DNA from 4 places in the Comamonas testosteroni genome. Region 2 is predicted to be linked to each of the others. Evidence: predicted binding sites of a transcription regulator. Region 2 holds the regulator's gene; each other region holds the start of a gene.
What was found. The regulator FNR, encoded in region 2, switches genes on or off when oxygen is low (the NO sensors DNR and NnrR bind a similar motif). The targets are predictions, from matches to a motif close to TTGATNNNNATCAA.
Positions count from the first base shown of each region.

Region 1: a site for FNR is predicted at 3,614-3,627, ahead of F0P97_RS15475 (hemerythrin domain-containing protein). Genes of this name have one in related genera too.
Region 3: a site for FNR is predicted at 3,627-3,640, ahead of F0P97_RS17430 (DUF2189 domain-containing protein). Genes of this name have one in related genera too.
Region 4: a site for FNR is predicted at 4,089-4,102, ahead of cydD (thiol reductant ABC exporter subunit CydD). Genes of this name have one in related genera too.

Region 1 is NZ_CP043568.1:3,367,520-3,373,058, forward strand. Features, by position in the region: gene F0P97_RS15460 (Bug family tripartite tricarboxylate transporter substrate binding protein) at 1-700, opposite strand, end outside; gene F0P97_RS15465 (ABC transporter substrate-binding protein) at 732-1,721, opposite strand; gene F0P97_RS15470 (Rieske 2Fe-2S domain-containing protein) at 1,726-3,045, opposite strand; gene F0P97_RS15475 (hemerythrin domain-containing protein) at 3,085-3,570, opposite strand; partial or broken gene F0P97_RS15480 (IS3 family transposase) at 3,746-4,045, shown strand; partial or broken gene F0P97_RS15485 (IS3 family transposase) at 4,088-4,357, opposite strand; partial or broken gene F0P97_RS27685 (IS5 family transposase) at 4,417-4,909, opposite strand; partial or broken gene F0P97_RS15495 (IS481 family transposase) at 4,949-5,539, shown strand, end outside.
Region 2 is NZ_CP043568.1:2,292,206-2,297,744, forward strand. Features, by position in the region: gene ccoP (cytochrome-c oxidase, cbb3-type subunit III) at 22-933, shown strand; gene ccoG (cytochrome c oxidase accessory protein CcoG) at 1,016-2,458, shown strand; gene F0P97_RS10475 (FixH family protein) at 2,585-2,890, shown strand; gene F0P97_RS10480 (hypothetical protein) at 3,267-3,530, shown strand; gene fnr (fumarate/nitrate reduction transcriptional regulator Fnr) at 3,669-4,391, opposite strand; gene hemN (oxygen-independent coproporphyrinogen III oxidase) at 4,660-5,539, shown strand, end outside.
Region 3 is NZ_CP043568.1:3,779,291-3,784,829, reverse strand. Features, by position in the region: gene F0P97_RS17450 (patatin-like phospholipase family protein) at 1-27, opposite strand, end outside; gene F0P97_RS17445 (MFS transporter) at 312-1,577, shown strand; gene F0P97_RS17440 (BON domain-containing protein) at 1,754-2,263, shown strand; gene F0P97_RS17435 (PLP-dependent transferase) at 2,348-3,571, shown strand; gene F0P97_RS17430 (DUF2189 domain-containing protein) at 3,794-4,591, shown strand; gene F0P97_RS17425 (hypothetical protein) at 4,612-4,830, shown strand; gene F0P97_RS17420 (arylesterase) at 4,848-5,539, opposite strand, start outside.
Region 4 is NZ_CP043568.1:4,342,643-4,348,181, forward strand. Features, by position in the region: gene F0P97_RS19985 (cytochrome ubiquinol oxidase subunit I) at 1-500, opposite strand, end outside; gene F0P97_RS19990 (amino acid ABC transporter ATP-binding/permease protein) at 532-2,256, opposite strand; gene cydD (thiol reductant ABC exporter subunit CydD) at 2,253-3,986, opposite strand; gene F0P97_RS20000 (NAD(P)H-dependent flavin oxidoreductase) at 4,228-5,184, opposite strand; gene F0P97_RS20005 (ABC transporter substrate-binding protein) at 5,469-5,539, opposite strand, start outside.

The DNA.
Region 1 (5,539 bases), 1.1 Mb from region 2:
GAAGGGAGCGGGCTGAGGAATTAGTGGCCAAAAGCCGAGCTTGTCCCGATTTGACAAACCCCATGAGAGATGGTGGCGAAGCGAAAACCATGTCGACCTGCCCCCCGATCATCGCAGGCACCGAGTTGGCGCTCCCCTTAAACGGGACGTGTGTCATCGTGAGGCCCAAGCTAGCATTCATGGCCTCTGCCGTGAGGTGGTGGATGCTGCCTGTGCCAGCTGAGCCATAGTTAAGCTCTCCCGGCTTGGCCTTCGCCAGCGCGATGAGCTCCTCCAGCGTCTTCGCCTTAACCTTCGCATTGACAGCAAGGAACAGCGGAGCCTTGCCGACGAGCGAAACCGGGACGAAGTCTCGACCAGCGTCGTAGCTAATCTTCTTTGTAAGCAGCGGGGTGATCGACAACATCGGTCCATCGGTCACAAGCAGCGTGTAGCCATCTGCAGGCACCTGCAGTATCGCTGATGCTGCCACCGCGCCACCGGCGCCGGGCCGATTATCGACGTAGACCGACTGCCCCAATACATCGCCCAACGGACGAGAGAGGATACGAGCCACTGTGTCAGGAAGGCCACCTGCAGAGTAGGGAACGACCAACTTGATGGCGCGGGTCGGGTAGTTTTGAGCGTACGCGCTGGAGCTAAATGCAAAGGGAGCCAGAAAGGCGATCCCAAGCAACTTGATTAGGGTTTTGCGTCTCATGAGGTTTGTCTCCACTTATGTTTTTTTGGATTTAGATGCTGTAGCTCTCATAGGTTGCGGGATGGAACAGCTCACTAACTGAAACCAGTCTGGATGACAGACCTTGCTCGTAATGACTACGAACGAAGGTCTCCAGGGTCCTACTTGCCGGCGCCACACCATAGGACCAGAAATCCTCACCCATAGCCACGCGTGCAGCGTGCAGTTGCTCTTCAACGAATGGAAGCGTGACCTTGGTGGCTGAGGTATCGGAAAGAAGCTCCAAAGCCACAGCCTTGGACTGGGTGAAAGCCTTCACAATCGCAGCTGCCAGCCAAGGGTGCTTGGCCGCCAGATCTTTTTTAATTGCCGCCACATGCATGATCGGAAAGACGCCAGTACGACGGTAATAGTCCTTGGCTACCGCAGTCGGATCGTCGAAGAGCCAGCCAATATTTGGGTTGGCCAGCGCTGCCCGACTGGGTGGACGGGGGGCCATAAAAGCGTCGATCTCTCCTGAATCGAGCATTTGCGAAATCGTTGCCCCCTCGGGAGCCTGTTCAATACGGATATCAGCTGGAAGCTGCAGTTTGACTTTCTCAGGGCGACCGGGCGTCTCAATGCCTCCGCGTACCCAGGTCACATCGGAGGGACTGACTCCGAAATCGTCTTGCAAGACCGCTCGTGCCCATACATTAGCGGTAAGTTGATACTCAGGTACACCAATGCGCTTGCCCTTCAGGTCAGAAGGCTCCCTAATACGGTCCTTGCGGACGTAGATTGATGTGTGCCGAAAAGCCCGCGACAGAAAGACCGGCAGCGCGATATAGGGACACTCACCGCGCGAGTGTTTCACCAAGTAGCTGGAGAAAGAAAGCTCGGTGACGTCGAAGTCAATGCTACGCATCGCTCGGAAGAACATCTCCTCGGGATTGAGGAGCATATACACTGGGTCGACGCCATCTATTTGCACACGGCCATCGAACAATGCTCGAGTACGGTCGTAGTCGCCCATAGCGACGGAAAGTTGGAGTTTACTCATGGGATCAGGACTTCACGGAATAGGAGGGTTCGAACTCGGGGCGATCCTGGCCATCCAGCCAGACATAGTGAGCGTCATATGTGCGCCAGTCGGTCGTCTTTGGGACGATGGCTTGGAAGGAACAGACCGTTGGCGTCGCCGCCTCGACCCCCGTCCCGATGGCAGGTGCCCCTTGCTCGAAGGCCTTCACCGCGTCGAGCATCTGCTTGCGAAATTCCACGATAGCCAGATCGCTTGCGCCCAGGCGGTCATGGGTACGGTCGGCGATGGGCCCCATAGTCAGCCACATCGCGACATCTTGGTTAGGGAAACCAGTGATGCCAGTGAAGTTACCGGCCTTCATAGCGTTACGGTCCTGCCAGAATTTGTTTGCTTCATTGCGCAAGGGACGGTAGTTTTGATCCAGGTCGACCCCCACCGTCTGACGCAAAAACTTGCGCCAGGTTTCAGTCTCCGGCGTTTGCGACGGATGGCCCCACGCGATGAAATAGAACGCCGTGTTTGTGTCATCCATCGGCACGTTAATGTTGGCCACGTTATAGAGGTTGTTTGGCGGGATCAGCGCAGTAGCCGGGGCCACGAAAACCGTGGAGCGCACGTAATCGTTCTCCGCAGCATTCGAGAGCGGCCGGCGCAACGCGGCATAGCGAAAACCGTAACCGGTACGCTGCACCTGCATGCGCGGAGCCTTGTCGGTCGAGGGACGCAGCCAAGTCTTGTCGGTGGCCTTCGCGCCATCGACCCGAGCCGGCACCATATCTGAGGAATGGAGACTGGAGCTATGGGCTGAGTCGATAGCGCCTTCGAGAATCTGCGCCCAGTTGCACGGCAGTAGCACCTTCGCGATGCTCACCCGCGTGTCGGCCGTTGGCGCCCATGCCGGCGGCAGGAATTCAGGCATGGTTTCCTTCGGCCCCATGTAAGCCCACACCATACCGGCCCACTCTTGGGTCGGATACGCGGTGTGCTTAACCTTGTCAACCATGCCGCTGGCTGCTGGCTCGGACGCCATCTCCAGCACGTTGCCATCGACATCCATCTTCCAGCCGTGGTAGAGGCAGCGCAGACCTCCCTCCTCGTTGCGACCGTACACCAGCGAGGCTCGGCGGTGAGGGCAATACTCGTCCATGACACCGACGCGGCCCTCACTGTCGCGAAAGACCACCAGATCCTCGCCGAACGCACGCGCTTTCACTGGCGTACCGTCGGGCTCACCCACCTCCTCCACTAGGCAGATGGGCGTCCAATGGCGACGCATGAGACGCCCCATCGGGGCGTCGCCTTCAACGCGACAAAGCAGCTCGTTTTCTTCGTGGGTCATCATGATGAATTCTCTACAGGGGTGATTAAAAAAGGGGTTGAATTAGGTCGCCAAGGCAGCCGCAGATTTGCGCACCTTGCGCAGCACTATCGGTTTAGCGCCGTGCTGCAGCTTGCAAAGCCAATGGGAAAGGGCCGAATCGAGGTGCTGGACATGGGCAGGGAACCAGGCAGCCAACTCATCCGCCAACCTGTATGCGACGCTGATTTCGTCGCTGCAATCCAGACGCCGGAGCACACCCCGAAGCGTCGAAAGCACGGCATCGTGCTCACGAATGTGACAGTCGCGCGGAGGAAATTGCGTACCAACCATCAGCTCGTTCTCAGCTGCGAAGTGCGATGCAGCATGCGCGATTACCGCTTCGAGCGCTTGCGCCATATCGGAAGCACTGGCGCGCTGCATGCGCTCGATTAGCCAAGCGAGCCGCTCGTGCTCATCATCGATTGGCACTTGCCCCAGCAACAGCGCCTCTGACCAGAGCGGCGGCTGCTCAGTTGACTTCGGAATAATCAAAGCAGACATCGACATACACAGTTGATCCGTATTTTTTATTAGATACCTAACAATTATATTGATGCACATTCATATCAACAATGGATTCCATCCCCGTGGTTTCCCTAGAATAGTTTTACAACTAACAATTACCCAAACCACATTCACACACGACCTTGGGCCACAATCGGTGGTCCACAAGCGCCTCTAACGGGTCATGGCGCGGCATCAATTGCTGCTGCCAAAGACGCCCAGTCGGCGGTATTCGAGCCTCATTCACGATGGCCAGGTCAGTGTGCCGATGAGCAACATGCGCTGGTGCTCTGACGGCTTTGAGATCAAGTGCGCTTCGGGCGAGACGGTCACAGCCACCTTCGCCAAGGACTGCTGCGACCGGGAGATCCTGGCCTGGCGCGCTTGGGAGGGCAAGGGACTTGCGGGAGAGCCTGTGCACGACATGCTGGCGGAAGCCGTGGAGCGGCGCCTTGGCACAGTTGAAGCTGTGCTCCAATGGGAGTGGACGGCCCCTACTCCAGTAGACAAATTCCCAGCCTCAAGACCGGATACGCTCAAACGCTTCGGGACTAATGCCACCCAGATGACTGTGGCGGCGTGAGCGGTTGTAGAACACCTCGATGTAGTCAAACACATCGGCCCGGGCCATGTCCCGGGTCTTGTAGATCCGCTTGCGAATGCGCTCCTTCTTCAGACTGCTGAAGAGCGATTCCATGACGACATTGTCCCAGCAGCTTCCTCTGCGACTCATGCTGGGTACTCGGCCATGGGCTCGGTACAAGCGTTTGGAGTCAACGCTGCTGTATTGGACGGATTCAACCGGTCGTCGCAACATCTTCAATCATGGAGGTGTTACGGGAAGACTTACAGGGCAGATGCAGAAGTCAACGGGGCGCTCAACAATGCCCACAGATCTACGCCTTCAAGAAGCTGCTCTACACCTTGAAGATCATGCCGTTGGACTGGCAACAAAACAAATCGCATCAAGTTCCCGAGGGCATCTGTCAGCGCCAAGATCTTGGTGGACAAACCACCTCGACTGCGACCTGTGGCCTGGCCCGCAGACCCCCTTTTGCACCCTGACCATGCCGGTGCACTCGCACAATCGTTGCATCCACCATCACGTATTCCATGTCCGGTTGATCGCTGACTGCATCAAACAGCTTTTGAAAACCATCAGCTTTGACCCAGTCGCGAAACCGCTGGAAGACGGTGTTCCACTTGCCAAACTCAGGCGGCAAATCTCGCCAAGGGCTACCTGTTCGTGTAATCCAAAGCACTGCTTCCAAGAAGAGTCGATTGTTGGAGCCACTGCGTCCTCGGTCTCCAACTGTTTGATCCCAGGTTTTGATGGTGCAATCTTTTCCCATGAATGGAAGGAAGCGCTATGGCCTAAGTTCTGCACGGGAGCGCCACCACGAAAGAGGCGATCCGTCGAGCGGTGCAACATAGTCAAGAGAGCCTGAGAGCGCTTTCTGCGCGCTATGACATCGGTCAGAAGACGGTGGCGAAGTGGAAGAAACGGACCTCAATCACGGATCTGCTAACAGCGCCTAGGCAGTCGTACTCCAGCGCTTTGTCCGCTGAGGATGAAGCCGCGATCGTCGCCTTTCGCAGGTATACCCTGCTGCCGCTGGACGACTGCCTCTACGCGCTGCAGCCGACTATCTCACATCTGACACGCTCGTCGTTGCACCGCTGCTTGCAGCGGCACGGTATCTCGCGGCTGCCCTAGGTGCAGGGCGACAAACCAGCCAAGAAGCGGTTCAAGAGCTACCTCATCGGCTACGTCCATATCGACATCGCCGAAGTGCTGACAGCCGAAGGTAAGCTCTATCTCTTCATGACCATCGACAGGACGTCCAAGTTCGCACTCACCGAACTCCATCCCTCGGCCGACAAGATGACTGCTGCGCAGTTCCTCCGCAATATGATCGCGGTGGTGCCATATGCCCTGCATACGGTGCTTATCAATAACGGCATCCAGTTT
Region 2 (5,539 bases):
TCACTACAACGAGAACATCCCATGAGCGACTTCTTTAACAACTTCTGGTCCGTGTATATCGCGGCCGTTTCGCTGATCGGCATCCTCGGCTGCTTCTTGCTGCTGGTGCTGGTGGCGCGCCGCAAGGTCGTTCCTTCCACGGACAACACCACCGGTCACGTCTGGGACGAAGACCTGCGCGAGCTCAACAACCCCATGCCCAAGTGGTGGATGGGGCTGTTCGTGATCACCGTGGTCTTCAGCCTGGCCTATCTGGTGGCCTATCCAGGTCTGGGTTCCTTCAAGGGCGAGCTGGACTGGACCCAGTATGGTGCCTATGACAAGGAAATGGAGAAGGCCCGTGTCGACCTGGAGCCCATGTACGCCAAGTTCGTCAGCATGCCCACCGAAGAAATGGCCAAGGACCCCCAGGCCATGGCCATCGGCGAGCGTCTGTTCATGAACAACTGCGCGCAATGCCACGGCTCCGATGCGCGCGGCAGCAAGAGCTTCCCCAATCTGGGCGACGGTGACTGGCTGCATGGCGGCACGCCCGACAAGATCAAGGAAACCATCACCAACGGCCGCATCGGCGTGATGCCTCCCATGGCGGCAGCCGTGGGCTCGGCGGAAGATGTGCGCAATGTGGCGCACTATGTGCTGAGCCTGTCGGGCAGCCCCCACGATGCCGTCAAGGCTTCGCAGGGCAAGTCCAAGTTCGTGGCCTGCGCGGCTTGCCACGGCATGGACGGCAAGGGTAACCAGGCGCTTGGCGCACCCAACCTGACCGATGACATCTGGCTGCATGGCTGGGGCGAGTCCGTCATTGTCGACATGGTCAACCATGGCAAGATGAACGAGATGCCTGCTCAGAAGGACAAGCTGACCGAGGCGCAGATCGCGGTGCTGGCTTCCTATGTCTGGGGGCTGTCCAACGCAAGCGCCCGGAAGTAAGACGGGTGATGAAGGCGGTGCCGAGGCACCGCCTTTTTCGCATTTGAATTTTCAGTAATTACAAAAATATTAAGGAACTGCGATGCCCTGCGATCCGGAGAAACCTCGCAAAGTCATTCCGATCACGGCTGAGCCTGTGGACGGCGGTCAGGAATATATGCCCATGTTCGCCTCCGAACAGAAGGTGTACTCGCGCGCCATCAGCGGCGTCTTCTCGCGCTGGCGCTGGATCATGGTGTTCCTGACCCAGATCGTCTTCTACGGTCTGCCCTGGCTGCAGTGGGGTGAGCGCCAGATGGTGCTGTTCGACCTCGGGGCGCGGCGCTTCTATCTGTTCGGACTGGTGCTGTATCCGCAGGACTTCATCTATCTGACGGGGCTGCTGATCATCAGCGCGCTGGGGCTGTTCCTGTTTACCGCCGTGGCCGGGCGTCTGTGGTGTGGCTTCTCCTGTCCGCAGACGGTCTACACCGAGATCTTCATGTGGATCGAGAGCAAGGTCGAAGGCGATCGCAGTGCCCGCATGCGTATCGACAAGCATGGTTGGACCTTCGAGAAAATCTGGAAGAAGTCGCTCAAGCAGTTTCTCTGGATCGTTCTGTCTCTTTGGACAGGCTTCACCTTTGTCGGCTACTTCGTGCCCATCCGTGAACTGGGTGTGGAGCTGATGGCCTTCCAGGGCGGCTGGCAGATTTTCTGGGTGGCGTTCTACGGGTTCGCAACCTACGGCAATGCCGGCTATATGCGCGAGCAGGTCTGCAAGTACATGTGCCCCTATGCACGCTTCCAGAGCGCCATGTTCGACAAGGACACCATGATCGTCAGCTACGACGCCCAGCGTGGTGAAGCGCGCGGCCCGCGCAAGAAAGACGTTGACTACAAGGCACAAGGCCTGGGGGACTGCATAGATTGCAAGCTTTGCGTTCAGGTCTGCCCTGTGGGCATCGACATCCGCAAGGGGCTGCAGTATGAGTGCATCGGCTGCGGTCTGTGCATCGATGCCTGCAACTCCGTGATGGACAAGATGGAGTATCCGCGTGGCCTGATCCGGTTGACCACTCAGAATGCCGTGGCCAAGGCCTGGAAGCAGGTGCAGGTGATTCGCCGCATTTTCCGTCCGCGCGTGCTGATCTACTCGGCCGTGCTGGTAGCCCTCAGCGCCGCCATGATCGCCAGTCTGGTGCTGCGCGAGCCGCTCAAGGTCGACGTGATTCGCGACCGTGCCGCGCTTTCGCGCATCGTGGCGGGCGGCAAGCTGGAGAACGTCTACCGTCTGCAGATCATGAACGCCACCGAGTCCGAGCAGCGCTACCGTATCAGCGCCGAGGGCCTGGAGAATCTGGAGGTCGCATCCGATCAGGAAGTGAGCGTTGGCCCTGCAGAGACACGTGGCATTGCGGTGCGGCTGCAGATTCCGTATGGCTCAGCCACTCCCGGCTCGCACCCCGTACACTTCAATGTGGATGCAGTGACTGCCGGAGCAGGGCGTATTTCCGAAAAGACGGTGTTCCTGGTGCCGCGTTAATGCCAAGTCTTGCCGGTCTTCATGAGCCATCACGGAGGCCGGACAAGGGCACCGCCAATCGGCAACAATTGATGCCACCCTGCCATGCGTGCCTGGGTGGTCAGAATTTTGGAAAGAGGTTTCATCATGTTGGCAGCACAAGCCAAGGTCTCGCAAACGGCCAAGATCATCCACCCTGAGGACGGCAAGCCCTGGTGGAAGTTTGCCCATGTCTGGCTCATCATCGCCGGCCCGGTGATCGTGGTGATTGCCGGCTTTGTCACCGCATACATCGCAATGAGCAGGCCCGATCCCGTGATTGACCCTGACTACTACCGCCATGGCATGGAAATCAACCAGCGCCTGAGCGAAAGTGAAAAAAGCCTGGCGCCGGCAGTGACGGGGCGCAACCATGCCGCGACGCCAGCCAAGGATCATCCGCTGGATCGCTGACTGCGATTTCAACGCATCATCCTCAAGGCCGCTTCCGCGGCCTTTTTTTACGCCTATGGTTGCAGACTTTTCTGGAGCACGGCCGGTCGTGGCGGAGCTCTATGTCTTGGTCGACCGCAGAGTCGGACGGTTGTCTGCAGTGCTCAAAAACCGGCAAAGGATGGCCGGGCGGGTTCAATATCAGGAGCGCATAGCGCTTTATCAAAGCTTATTTCAGATAGATATTGACCTTAAGTCAATACAAAGAATGCACTGGAAGCTCTTTAAATAATAGCGGTTCAGGGTTTCCTATCTGAGTGCATGCCCTTGGTATGGCAGGGAAGGTCATGGCAATTGTGCAAAATGGGTTCAAAACCACAGGCCAAGGAGAATCGCGATGGATGCTCGACGCTGGATGTGGATTGTCTGGCCGGCTTTTCTGGCCGCGGCAATCATGGAAATGGTGGTATTTGCCTTTGTGGACCCGCTGGACATGCACTGGCTGGGCTCGCCTCTGGAATGGTCGCGCAATGCCATTTACACCCTGGCCTTTTTTGCCTTCTGGGCGGTCGCCGTGGCCAGCGGACTGATGACTGTCATGTTGGGGCGTTCGGCCAGCGATCTGAACCAGGGCATAGTCTCGGAGCCCCTGGTCGAGTGAAGCGCTGCGCACAGGGCCGCAGTTTCGGGGCCGGTGGCGGCCCCGGATGGTGCTTGGTCGCTCTCTGTGCCGGCGGCCTCGGCGGCGGGAAGCTTCTGGCAGGCATTCGCTGCCATCAAAAAAGCCCGCTGTCTGAACTTAGCCCTGGCATTGCTGGCTGTTGACGATGCGCTTGAGCGCATCGGTATCCAGAATGCGCAGATGGCGCTGTCTGACTTCGATGATGCCTTCCTCGGCGAACTTGGAGAAGGTGCGGCTCACGGTCTCCAGCTTGAGGCCCAGATAGCTGCCGATTTCTTCACGCGTCATGCGCAGCACCAACTCCGACTTCGAAAAGCCGCGTGCCGACAGACGCTGCACCAGGTTCAGCACAAAGGCTGCCAGACGCTCTTCGGCGCGCATGCTGCCCAGCAGCAGCATTACGCCATGCTCGCGCACGATTTCGCGGCTCATGACCTTGTGCACATGATTTTGCAGCGCCGTGACTTCGCGCGAGAGCTGCTCGAGCTTGTCGAAAGGCATGATGCAGACTTCGGCATCTTCCAGGGCCACGGCATCGCAGGTGTGGTGGTCGTTGACGATGCCGTCCAGGCCAATGATCTCGCCGGCCATCTGAAAGCCTGTGACCTGGTCGCGTCCGTCTTCAGTGGCCACGCTGGTCTTGAAGAAGCCGGTGCGAATGGCGTACAGCGAGGTGAACTCTTCTCCATTGCGAAATAGCAGCCCGCCGCGCTTGACCTTGCGGCGCGTGGCCACAATCTCGTCAATACGCTCCATTTGTTCATCGTCCAGGCCCATGGGCATGCACAGTTCACGCAGATTGCAGTTGGAGCAGGATGCTTTGATGGTCTGAAGATTCATGGGCTTTTAGCAACGGCGCAGACAGACACAGAGTGGAGAGTCGCGCCGGTCGTTGACCTCGTGGTTGAAGATGAGATGGATCAAATTGTCGCAGCACTCGCCTTGATGTCTCTTGATTTTCATCAAGGACAGGGTGATTGCCTTGGGGCACATTGCCCGTATTCGTTCAAAAACATGCGCTTTTGCCTATTTCGGGCATGATTTTCAGGATCTGATTTCCATTGAAATCTGCTCTATACAGAGTGTGGGCGCACCCTAACTCCCAGTTATGACCGCAGTCACGCCTGAGTTGCTGAGCCGCTTTGATATCCCCGGCCCACGCTACACATCATTCCCAACAGCCGACCGTTTTGTTGAGGCTTTTGGTGCAGATGACTATATCCTGGCATTGAAACAGCGCAAGACGCATTCGGGCTCACGTGCCTTGCCCCTGTCCGTTTATGTGCATGTGCCGTTTTGCGAGTCGCTTTGCTATTACTGCGCCTGCAACAAGATCGTGACCAAGCATCATGAGAAGGCTGCCGAGTATCTGGATTATCTGAGCCGTGAACTGGCCATGCATACCGAGCATTGCGGTAAAGGCCAGTTGGTAAGCCAGCTGCATCTGGGAGGCGGCACGCCGACCTTCTTCAGCGATGCCGAGCTGCGGCAGCTGATGCTTCTGATGCGTGAGCATTTCAAGCTCGATCCAGCCGGCGAGTATTCCATCGAGGTCGATCCGCGCACGGTCAGCAACGAGAGGTTGAAGGCACTCAAGGACATGGGCTTCAATCGCCTGAGCTTTGGCGTGCAGGATTTTGATCCCGCAGTGCAGAAAGCGGTGCACCGGGAGCAGCCCGCCGAGCAAGTCTTTGAGTTGGTGGCCGAGGCCCGCCGTCTGGGCTTTGTCTCCATCAATGTGGACCTGATCTACGGTCTGCCCAAGCAGACAACCGAGTCTTTTGCGCGAACGCTGGCCCAGGTCAATGAGCTGCGTCCCGACCGCATTGCGTTGTATGCCTATGCGCATCTGCCTGAGCGCTTCAAGCCGCAAAGGCGTATTGCATCCGCTGACTTGCCCATGGGACAGGACAAGCTGAACATGCTCTCCGGCGCAATTGATGCCTTCATGAATGGCGGCTATGTCTATGTGGGCATGGATCACTTTG
Region 3 (5,539 bases), 1.5 Mb from region 2:
GGGGCGCAAAAAAGCATTCAGGCGCATGCCGGGAAATCCTGCTGTCATTAGGGCGCAAAGTATAGCGACGGGTGTTTGATGCGTTGACGTACTGGTTTTGATCGTCAAAAAGCATAGCTTCCTGTGCTTGATGGCAAATAGTTTGGGACATGTATCCTTTGTTTGGCCTATGTGTGCCGATGCGGCTTTGCAGACAATGTTCTCATTACAAGCAAGTAGCCGGCACGCTCTGACGGCGCGGCAGGACGAACGCCTGTCCGCCCTGTCCGCTCTGTCCCTGTCGCAGGCCTGGCACGATCAAGAGGCAGCAAATGTCGCAAAGCAATACATGGCAGGCCGGTGCCACAACGGCACAGGTCTCGGTCTGGTGGGTGGGCTTCGGCCTGGTGGTGGGAGTGCTGGGGGCGGCGCTGATCAGTCCGCTTTATGCGCTCTATCAGCAAGCCTGGCAGTTGCGGCCCAGCGATATCTCGCTGATCTATGTGCTCTATATGTGCGGTGGCCTGTGCGCCCTGCTGTTTCTGGGGCGCCTGCCCGACCGCATCGGCTTTCAGCGCGTGATGCTGTGTTTCCTGTGTCTGACGCTGGCAGGCACCCTGATCTCCATGCTGGCCTGGAATCTGCCCAGTCTGATCGTCGGGCGTTTCATGGTGGGGGTGTCATCAAGCCTCATCACCATCAGCGCCACCACGGGCCTGACACTGCTGGCGGCCAGCGGAAGCACCCATCTGCAGCCTCAGCGGGTGGCCATGATGGCCAGCTTTCTCAATGTGCTGGGCTTTGGTCTGGGGCCCTTGATCGGTGGCGTGGCGGGGCAGTGGCTGCCTCAGCCCTTGACGACGGCCTATCTGGTGCCGCTGGTGCTGGGCTGCATCGGTGTGGCGGGCGTTGTCACGCTCAAGCTGCCGGAATCGGTGCAGCAGGACGCGGGCCAACCGGGGCAGGCATCGGGCCGCCTGCACTGGCGGGACTGCCTGCCGCGGCTGATCTGGCCTGTGCGCGAGGATTCCCTGGCTTTTGCACTGACCTGCGGCTACCCGTTCGTGGCGTTCGGCGTATTCGGGCTGTATGCCTCCATGGCGCCGCTGTTTCTGCAGCAGATGATTCCCTGGAGCGGCCCTGCGGTCAGCGGTACGGCCATTGCGGTGATTTTGCTCGTCTCTGCGGGCATTCAGCTGGTGGCTGCCAGCTTGCCGCTGCACCGCTGCGGTTTTGCCGGCATGGCGCTGCTGGCGCTCAGCAACGGCATGCTGCTGCTGAATCTGCAGATGCGCTCGGCGCTGCTGTTCATCTTGGGCGTGTGTTTGACGGCACTGGGGCATGGCATGTGCATGCTGGCCGGCATGACCATGGTGGGCCGTCTTGCCAGGCCCGACAACCGGGCAGGCATGTTGTCCAGCTATCAGACCATCGGTCTGCTGGGATCCATGCTGCCCATGATGGCAGTGGGCTGGATTGCCGACCACTGGAGCGTGAAGCTGGCCGTGAGTCTGTTTGCCTGCTTCGTCATGCTGTTGGCTACCCTGCTGGGGTTGGCATTTGCGCGCCATCCGCGCATGCAAGGGGTTGCGGACTAGCGCATGGCTTGCATAGAGTTTCTGTAAATCACAGAAGAAAACACTTATTAATCAAATGTCACAAATTCGGACAAATTTGTCCTACAGAGATGCTGGAAAAGTTCGTATCCGAGCCAAAATGGTGGTTCGTTACAGTTGACCGTCATGTTTTTGCAAGCATTAAGGGAGAAATCGATATGACCACTATGTTCAAGCGTTCCGCTCAAGTTCTGGCCATTACCGCCTTGGCCTTTGGCTTGGCTGCCTGCGGCAAGTCCGACGACAACAAGACCGCTGGCCAGAAGCTCGATTCCGCCATTTCCCAGACCGAGAAGGCTGCGGAAAATGCTGGCAGCAAGATTGAAGAAGGTACGGCCAAGGCCGGCGATGCAGCTGCCGATGCATTGGCCAAGGCTGGTGAAGCTACCGGTGCCGCCATGGAAAAGGCTGGCAACAAGATGGAAGAAGGCGCAGCCAAGGCGGGGGCTGCCCTCGATGACGCCGGCATCACCGCTGCCGTCAAGACCGATTTGATCAAGGCCCCGGAAATCAGCGCCCTGCAGATCAATGTGGACACCAAGGGCGGCGCAGTGACCCTGACCGGCACCGTGCCCAGCGAAGCCGTCAAGACCCAGGCCGGCGAGATCGCCAAGGCTGCCAAGGGCGTGACCTCGGTCAACAACAATCTGACCGTGAAGGCCGGCTGATACTCCTAGGCCGCCAACCCGCATGAAGCCAGAGCGCGCAAGCCCTCTGGCTTTTTTGTGGCTGCATGGCACTAAGATCAGGGCATGACCCAAGCCGACCACAAGCTTTCCACCCACCTGATCCATCATCCCTACAAGCCACCCACGGACTTCGAAGGCCCGCAGCTTGCCGTGCACAAGGCCTCGACCGTGTACTTCGAGAATGTGCAGGCCATGCGCGAGCGCCGCTGGCTGGACAAGAGCAGCTACACCTACGGCCTGCATGGCACGCCCACGACCTATGCCCTGGAAGAACGTCTGGCATCGCTGGAGGGTGGTCTGCAATGCCTGCTGGTACCCAGCGGCCTGGCCGCGATTGCCACGGTGTCGCTGGCGCTGCTCAGGACGGGCGACGAGGTGCTGCTGCCCGATAACGTATACGGTCCCAACAAGACGCTGACCGAGGGCGAGCTGGCCCATTTCGGCATTCGCCATCGGTACTACGACCCCATGAGTGTCGAAGATCTGGCGGCCAAGATCACGCCAGCCACCAAGCTGGTCTGGCTGGAGGCTCCTGGCTCGGTAACCATGGAGTTTCCCGATCTCGTCGAGCAGGTGCGCCTGTGCCGGGCCAGGGGCGTGACCATGGTGCTGGACAACACCTGGGGCGCGGGCCTGGCTTTCCGTCCCTTCGACCTGCTGGGCGATGGCAGCCTGGGCATCGATGTCACGGTCCATGCCCTGACCAAATACCCCAGCGGCGGCGGCGATGTGCTGATGGGCAGCATCATCACGCGCAACCAGCCCCTGCATATGCGCATCAAGCTCGCGCACATGCGCCTGGGCCTGGGCGTGAGCGGCAATGACGCTGAAGCCGTGTTGCGCAGCCTGCCCAGCATCGGTCTGCGCTATCACGCCCAGGACAAGTCGGCCCGCCAGCTGGCGCAGTGGCTGGCCACCCAAAGTGCCGTGGCGCAGGTGCTGCACCCCGCCATGCCTGGAGCCCCGGGCTACGCTTGCTGGAAGCAGCTGTGCGCACAAGGGCAGGGCCAGGATGGCGTGGCGGCAGGTCTGTTCAGCGTGGTCATTGACGAGCGCTTCGACCAGGAGGCCGTGGATCGCTTCTGCGACAGCCTGCACCTGTTCAAGCTGGGCTACAGCTGGGGCGGGCCTGTGAGCCTGGTCGTGCCCTATGAGCTGCCGCAGATGCGCAGCCGTGCCACACCCCATATCCAGGCGGGGACCGTGGTGCGCTTTGCCATCGGCCTCGAAGATGCGACCGATCTGCAGGCCGATCTGGCCCAGGCTCTGCTCAAGGCCTTTGGTTGAAGCTATTTAAATAGGAGCTGGCAGCGCTTGTTGAGAAGTGATTTCAGCGTCATTATTGACTGAAATCAATAAAAGATAAGTGCTGTGAGCTATTGTTTTGATAGTGAAGCGCGGAGGCTGGCATGCGGGCTTTCCGCAATGCAGATTCGAGGTTGAGCGGGTACCTTGTGCCTGTCAGTTGCTGCCAACCAGGTGCGGCACGGGCGACAAGGAGGGTCTCGCATGCAAGCTTCCCCTGTTTCCGAGGTCAAGGCCGAGTCCGGCAATCTGCAGATTCTGCAACTGCGCTGGAGCGAGCCCTGGCAATGGCTGCTGCTCGGTCTGGGCGATGTGCGTCGCGCACCGATGATTGCGCTGTTCTACGGCCTGTGTTTCTGGGGCATGGCGCGCCTGATGGCCTGGGTGTTTCGCTCCAGCCCCGAATATCTGATGTCCATGGCCAGCGGCTGTCTGCTGGTCGGACCCTTCATGGCCATGGGTCTGTACTACATCAGCAAGCAGCTGGAGCAGGGCAAGGCCGTGCTGATGTCGGAATCTCTGACTTGCTGGGACAAGCATCTGGCCAGCATGGGCATGCTGGTCATGGTGCTGATGGTGCTGGAGATGCTCTGGGGGCGCGCCGCCATGGTGGTGTTCGCCATCTCGTTCGATACCGGCATGCCCAGTACGGCGACCTTGCTGCAGACCCTGCTGCGGCCAGAGAACTGGGAATTCCTGCTGAGCTACACCGCAGTGGGCGGGATATTTGCTGCCTTGGTGTTTGCCAGCATGGTGGTTTCACTGCCAACCATTCTTGATCTGGATACCGATGCCTTGACGGCCTGCATCACCAGCATGCGCGTGGTAGGTGCCAATACGGGCGTGATGCTGTTGTGGGGGCTGATCATCACCGTGTTGATTATGGTCTCGCTGCTCTTCTACAGTGCAGGTCTGATCGTCATCGGACCGCTGCTGGGTTGCGCCAGCTGGCATGCCTATAAAGCCAGCGTCCGCGCCGAAAGCAAGGAGGATCCTGCTTGAGGCGCAATGAGGGGGATGCCATGGAGTTCTGGAACTGGCTGAAAAAAGTCTTTGCGCCCCAGCCAGGCGCTTCGGGCCACAGCACCGATTCGCAGCTGGCCTGGACTTCGGCGAGCAGCCGCGAAGATGGCCGCGACGTCTTCAACGACAGCTATTTCTGCGGCTCGGACAGCAGCGGGAGCGCTTGCAGCTCGGACGGCAGTGACGCAGGCGGTGATGGAGGAGGCGGCAGCGACTGAGGCCGCGCGGCCGTCGCTTATTTCAGCAGGGGCTTCAGCTTGGGCCAGACATTGGCCAGCATCTGTGGCTGAGCCTGGGCATTGGGGTGAATGCGGTCGCTCTGAAACCATCGCTCGGCATCCGCCGCATCGCCGATGCCCGACAGCAGAAACGGCACCAGCGGCAGACTTTGCGCGTCGGCAATGCTCCTGAACATCTCGGCAAATTGCTCGGTATAGGTTGCTCCATAGTTGGGCGGTACCTGCATGCCAACCAGCAGCACCTGGGCCCCGGCCTCCCTGGCGGCCTTGATCATGACTTCCAGATTTTGCTGTGTGCTCTGCAGCGCCAGGCCGCGCAATGCGTCGTTGCCGCCCAGCTCCAGAATCACGATGCCCGGCTCATGCTGCCTGAGCAGTGACGCCAGGCGCGCTCTGCCGCCGGCCGTAGTCTCGCCGCTGATACTGGCATTGACCACCTTGCGCGGATTTTTTTCGTCATTCATGCGCTGCTGCAGCAACTGTACCCAGCCCTTGCCGCGCGTCAGCCCGTACTCGGCACTGAGCGAATCGCCAAGCACCAGCACCGGGCCGGATTTCGCACCGGGAGCGGCCTTGGCCGGCTCCTTGTTCCTGGCAGGCGATGAGGCCACTGCCGCACCGCAAGCCCCTGAAATGGCTAGCGTCAGGGCAACAGCGATACAGTGACGGCGCTGCAGCGCAAAGTGCT
Region 4 (5,539 bases), 2.1 Mb from region 2:
ATGCGCATGGTCTGGGGGTTGAAAGTCGCCCCCACGGGGTTTTGCATCCAGCCATTGGCGACCAGAATCCATAGTGCCGAAAAGTTGGTGCCTATGGCCATCAGGCAGGTGACGATAAGGTGCTTGACCTTGGAGAGGCGATCCCAACCAAAGAAGAACAGGCCGACAAAGGTCGCTTCCAGGAAGAAGGCCATCAAACCCTCGATCGCCAGTGGCGCACCAAAGATGTCGCCCACATAGTGGCTGTAGTAGCTCCAGTTCATGCCGAACTGGAACTCCATCACCACGCCGGTTGCCACACCCATGGCGAAGTTGATGCCGAACAGCACGCCCCAGAACTTGGTCATGTCGCGCCAGATGGCACGGCCGGTCATCACATACACCGTCTCCATGATGGCGACGAGTATGGACAGGCCCAGTGTCAGCGGCACAAACAGAAAGTGGTAAAGCGCCGTTATCGCAAACTGCAGTCGCGATAAATCGACGATATCGAGGTCCATGGTCAGGTCCTTTCTCTCGGTACTTCAAAAATCAATCGGAAAAACATATGGACTGCGGTGCCACAGCACTCAGCGCATCGGGCCGCAGCCTTGCCATCAGCTGCTCGAACTCAGGGGTCCCGCGCAGGGCCTGCGCTTTCACCTGTCCTGCCTGCAGATACACAATGCGATCGGCAAGGCTCGCCTCACGCTGCCAATGCGTGGCAAAAATCAGCGTTCGCGCGCCGCTCTCAGCTGCCTGCTCCAACCGCTTCAGCACATCGGCAGCAGTGACGGCATCCAGCCCCTCGGTCACCTCATCGAGCAGCCAGCAACGGTCGGGGCTCAGCAGCAGCCTGGCCAGTGCCAGCCGGCGCGACTGGCCTCCGGACAGACCCAGGCCGCCTTCACCCAGCATGGTGTCAAGCCCCTGTGGCAGGGCCATGACGTCGCTTCTGAGACCCGCAGCCTGCAGGACGTCCCACAATTGCTCATCGTCGGCCTTGGCATCGGCAAGCCTCAGGTTGTTGCGCAGGCTGTCCTGAAAAAGCTCGGTTCGCTGTGTCATCCAGCTGCAGCTGCGGGCCTGAACCACACCTTCGTCCGGCTGCAGCTCACCCGCCATCAAATGCAGCAAGCTGGTCTTGCCTGCACCGCTGCTGCCGATCAGCGCCACGCGCTCGCCCTGGCGCACATTCAGGTCTATCGGCCCCAATTGACGAAGCCGGACAGCCTGCAGGCTGACGACCAGCTTCTGCATGGGCTGCTGCAGGCTCTCTGCCGCTTCGACCTTGGCCGCCAGCGGCGGAGCCAGCCTGCGCAGCGCCAGCCAGGTACGCCCGGCCTGCTCTGCCCCTCTGCGCAGAGCGGCAAAAGGCTCCATTGCCGACAGTGCCAGCAAAATACCCAGCGCAGCAACCGGCGCGTCGATGCGGCCCTGCTCCATCAACCAGGCCATCAGCAGCACGGATGCGCTCAAGGTAACGGCAGACACCGCACCATAAGCCAGGGCAGCGGCCGCTTCGGATTGATAAAGCCGCTCATCAGCCAGGGCGCTGCGCGCATCACTGTGCAGCACCTGTTGCACCTGGGCAGGCAACTGGCCCGCCATCAGCAGCTCGGTCTGGCCGGCAACCAGATCCACGGTCTGGGCACGCATGGCCTCCAGTGCCATGGCACGGCGTACGACAGCCTTGCGGCTGCGCAGACCATGCCACAGGGCAATACCCCAGCCGGTTGACAACAGCCATGCCAGGGCCAAAAAGCCCAGCCACCAGCGCATGAATCCGTAGGCCAGAGCCGCCAGCAAGGCCGCGCCCAGCGCCGCTACGGCCGGCACCAGCAGGCGCAGATAAAGATTGTCCAGGGCATCCACATCGGAGGTCAGACGCTGCAACAGCCTTGCCGGGCGCTGCAGCAGCAGGCGGGCAGCCTGCGGTCGAGCCCAGCTCAGGAACAGTCTCTGGCGCAAAGCGGCCAGCACGGCCAGCGTGGCATCGTGGGTCACCAGGCGCTCGGCATAGCGGGCACCGGTGCGGCCCACAGCCAGCAGGCGAATGCCGGCCGACGGCATGAACACATCGAACACCAGGGCCGTAGCAGGCACCAACCCGGCCAGGGCCGTGGCCGTGATGAACCAGCCCGACAGGCCCAGCAATGCCATGCCCATCAGCACCGTGAGCGCAGCCAGGGCAGCACCGCCCAGCCAGAGATTGCGCGGTGCCATCTGGCCCAGCAGCTTCAGCATTTCGCGCATTGAGATGTCCCGTGTCTTCATACCTGCTGCTCCTCTTGCCGTAGCAGCAGTGGCAGCTCGATCACGCGATCCATGGCAGCGGCCAGCTGTGCATCGTGGGTCGCGACCAGCATGGTGCGGCCCCTGGCCAGATGGCGCAAGGACTGCGTGATCTGGGCCGCTGTCTCGGGATCCAGATGAGCGGTAGGTTCATCGACCAGCAGCAGTCCGGCCTGTGTCTGCGCGGCCATGCGCGCCAGGGCCAAACGTACCACCTCGCCACCGGAGAGGCCTGCGCCGCCCTCACCAAGACTTGCACCGGGACGATGCGCCAAGGTCTCGTCGAGTGCCGCCTGCTGCGTGGCTTCGGCAATCTGTTCGGGTCCTACAGCGCAGCGCCCCAGCGCGATGTTGCGCGCGGCCGAGCCGGCAAAGACATGGGGCAACTGACCCAGCCAGGCCATGCGCTGGCGCAGCTGTATTGCGCTGCGGGCATCAAGCGCTCGCCGATCGACTTCGATACGACCTTGCTGAACCGGCAAAAGGCCCGCAATCTGAGCCAGCAGTACGGATTTTCCGCTGCCACTGGGACTCCACAGCGCCACATGTTCGCCGGCCTGTATGTGCAAAGACAGTGGCGCAAGACTGGAGTCACTGCCTGGTGCCTGAACCTTGAGTTCCGAAACGCTTACGGACACAGGCCGGCCAGGCGAGGAATGATCATTTTCCGGGAGTGCTGGTTCAGCAGCATGCTGTGCACCAACGATCTGCACAGACTGGGCCTGCATGCTCTGCAAGGTCTGCAGCGCTGCCTCGCCGGCGGCTCTGTCATGCCAGACGGCCGAGAGATCGCGCAAAGGCTCGAAAAATGCCGGTGCCAGCAGCAGCACGAACATGGCCTGACCCAGGCCGAGCTTGTCGCCCCAGGCTCCGAAATTCAGCGTGCCCAGCAGGTGAAAGCCTATATAGACGGCCACCATGGCCACGCCCAGCGCCGAGAAAAGCTCAAGCACCGCAGAAGACAGAAAGGCAATACGCAGCACGCGCATGGTGCGGGCGCGCAGATCTTCGGCATGCTCACGCAGCCGCTGGCCTGTCAGTTCCACGGCATGCAGAGCACGCAGTGTGCTCAGACCGCGCAGGCGGTCCAGCAAAAACGCATTCATGTGGCCCAGCTGCAGCATCTGCTCTTCGCTGGCCGCCTTGGCACGCCAGCCCACGATCGCCATGAAGAGTGGAATCAGCGGCGCGGCAACCATCAAAATCAGAGCCGCTACCCATGACTGCAAGGCCACGGCAGCCAGAATCACCAGAGGCAGCACACGCACACGCCACATCGCACTCTGGTAGCGCGCCAGCCACGGAACAATGGCCTCGGCCTGCTCGGCCATGGCGCTGGCGGCCTGACCCGAGGCAGGGCGGCTTTTGTCCAGCGGCGATGTCTGGGCCAGCGACTGCGCCACCTGGGCACGCAAGCTGCTGAGCTGTGCGCGCGCTGCACGATTGGCCAGCATGCCGCCATGGCCTTCTGCCCAGGCTCGCAGCAAGCCCAGCAGCAACACGCCAGCCGCCATGGGCCAGACGGCCGCCATGCCCTGACCGTTGGCCATGAGCTGTACAGCCCAGGCCAGCAAGGCTGCCTGCGGCAGCCATATCAGTCCGGCAAGCACCTGCCACACAGCTCCCGCGCTGGGGCGACGGATGACGCTCGCCAACTCGGCATGTGCTGTATCGACCTGATTGTCGGTGGAGGAAGAAGGGGTGTGCTGCATTTCTCAATTTTCAGTATTTACTGAAATTAACGGAATACTACTCTTCTTTTGACAATCATCATGACTTGATATGCAAAAGCCAATTGCAGGACCAGGCCTACATTGATACGCATCAACTCCGAAGCGATTTAACAAGGGTTAACCCTTGTCAAAGTCGTGCTTGAGCAACATCAAGCGAGCAAGCCGCCCATAAAAAACGGCGTCCGAAGACGCCGTTGGCACAGAAAGATAGTGAACTGCCTCAGGCAACCAGCAGGCTGGCCTTGGCTTCGGCATATTCACGCTTGAGGCGAGCCACCAGCTCGGCCGTGGGCTGCACCTTGTCGACGGCACCGATGCCCTGGCCGCAGCCCCAGATGTCCTTCCAGGCCTTTTGCGCGCCGCCGCCAAAATTCATCTTGCTGGGGTCGGACTCGGGCAGGTTCTCCGGATCCAGACCTGCCGCACGAATCGACGGTGCCAGATAGTTGCCATGCACGCCTGTGAACAGATTGCTGTAGACCACGTCGTCGGAGTTGCCCTCGACAATCGCCTGCTTGTAGGCTTCCACGGCACGCGCCTCGTCGGTGGCGATGAAGGCCGAGCCGATATAGGCAAAGTCCGCACCCATCGCCTGGGCCGCGAGAACCGCTCCCCCCGTGGCAATCGATCCGGACAGCGCCAGCGGGCCGTCAAACCATTGGCGAATTTCCTGCACCAGGGCAAACGGGCTCTTCACACCCGCATGGCCGCCAGCACCGGCTGCCACGGCGATCAGGCCGTCGGCACCTTTTTCAATGGCCTTGCGCGCAAACTTGTTGTTGATGATGTCGTGCAGCACCACACCACCCCAGCTATGCACGGCCTGGTTCACATCTTCACGCGCGCCCAGGCTGGTGATGATGATGGGCACCTTGTACTTGGCGCAGACCTGCATGTCGTGCTCGAGACGGTCATTGCTCTTGTGCACGATCTGGTTGATGGCGAATGGAGCCGAAGGGCGATCGGGATGGGCCTTGTCCCAGGCAGCCAGAGTCTCGGTGATCTCTGCCAGCCAGTCTTCCAGCTGCTCGGCCGGACGGGCATTGAGCGAAGGCATGGAGCCGACGATACCGGCCTTGCACTGCTCGATGACAAGCTTGGGATTGCTGATGATGAAAAGCGGCGAGCCGATGACAGGCAAAGCCAGCTTTTTGAGGGCTGGTGGCAGCTTGGACATATGTTGTCTCCTTCTTCGTTTTATGAATAAAAAAGGTCTGCAGCGTTGGTTCCAAATACGCTGTCAGCTCTTGTTTCAGAAGCAGTTCGAAGGGCGCCTCACTATTTGCACTCCTGTGCCGACGGTGAAGTCGTCCGACTGGCCTTTGGCCAGTTTCGCCTGCCATGGCGCCACTCCCTGTCCCCAGGGCAACAGTTTTTGCTTTCTCTGTGTACGGAGGATCATCGTGAGGGGAGCGGCCGCAAAAAAGGCCTGAACGCGGTACTGCGTCAGGCCTTGGTTTCTTACTGCGTCACACGCCCGGCGGCATTGACGATGGACAGGTCCACATATTTGGATCCCACTTGCCCGGGCT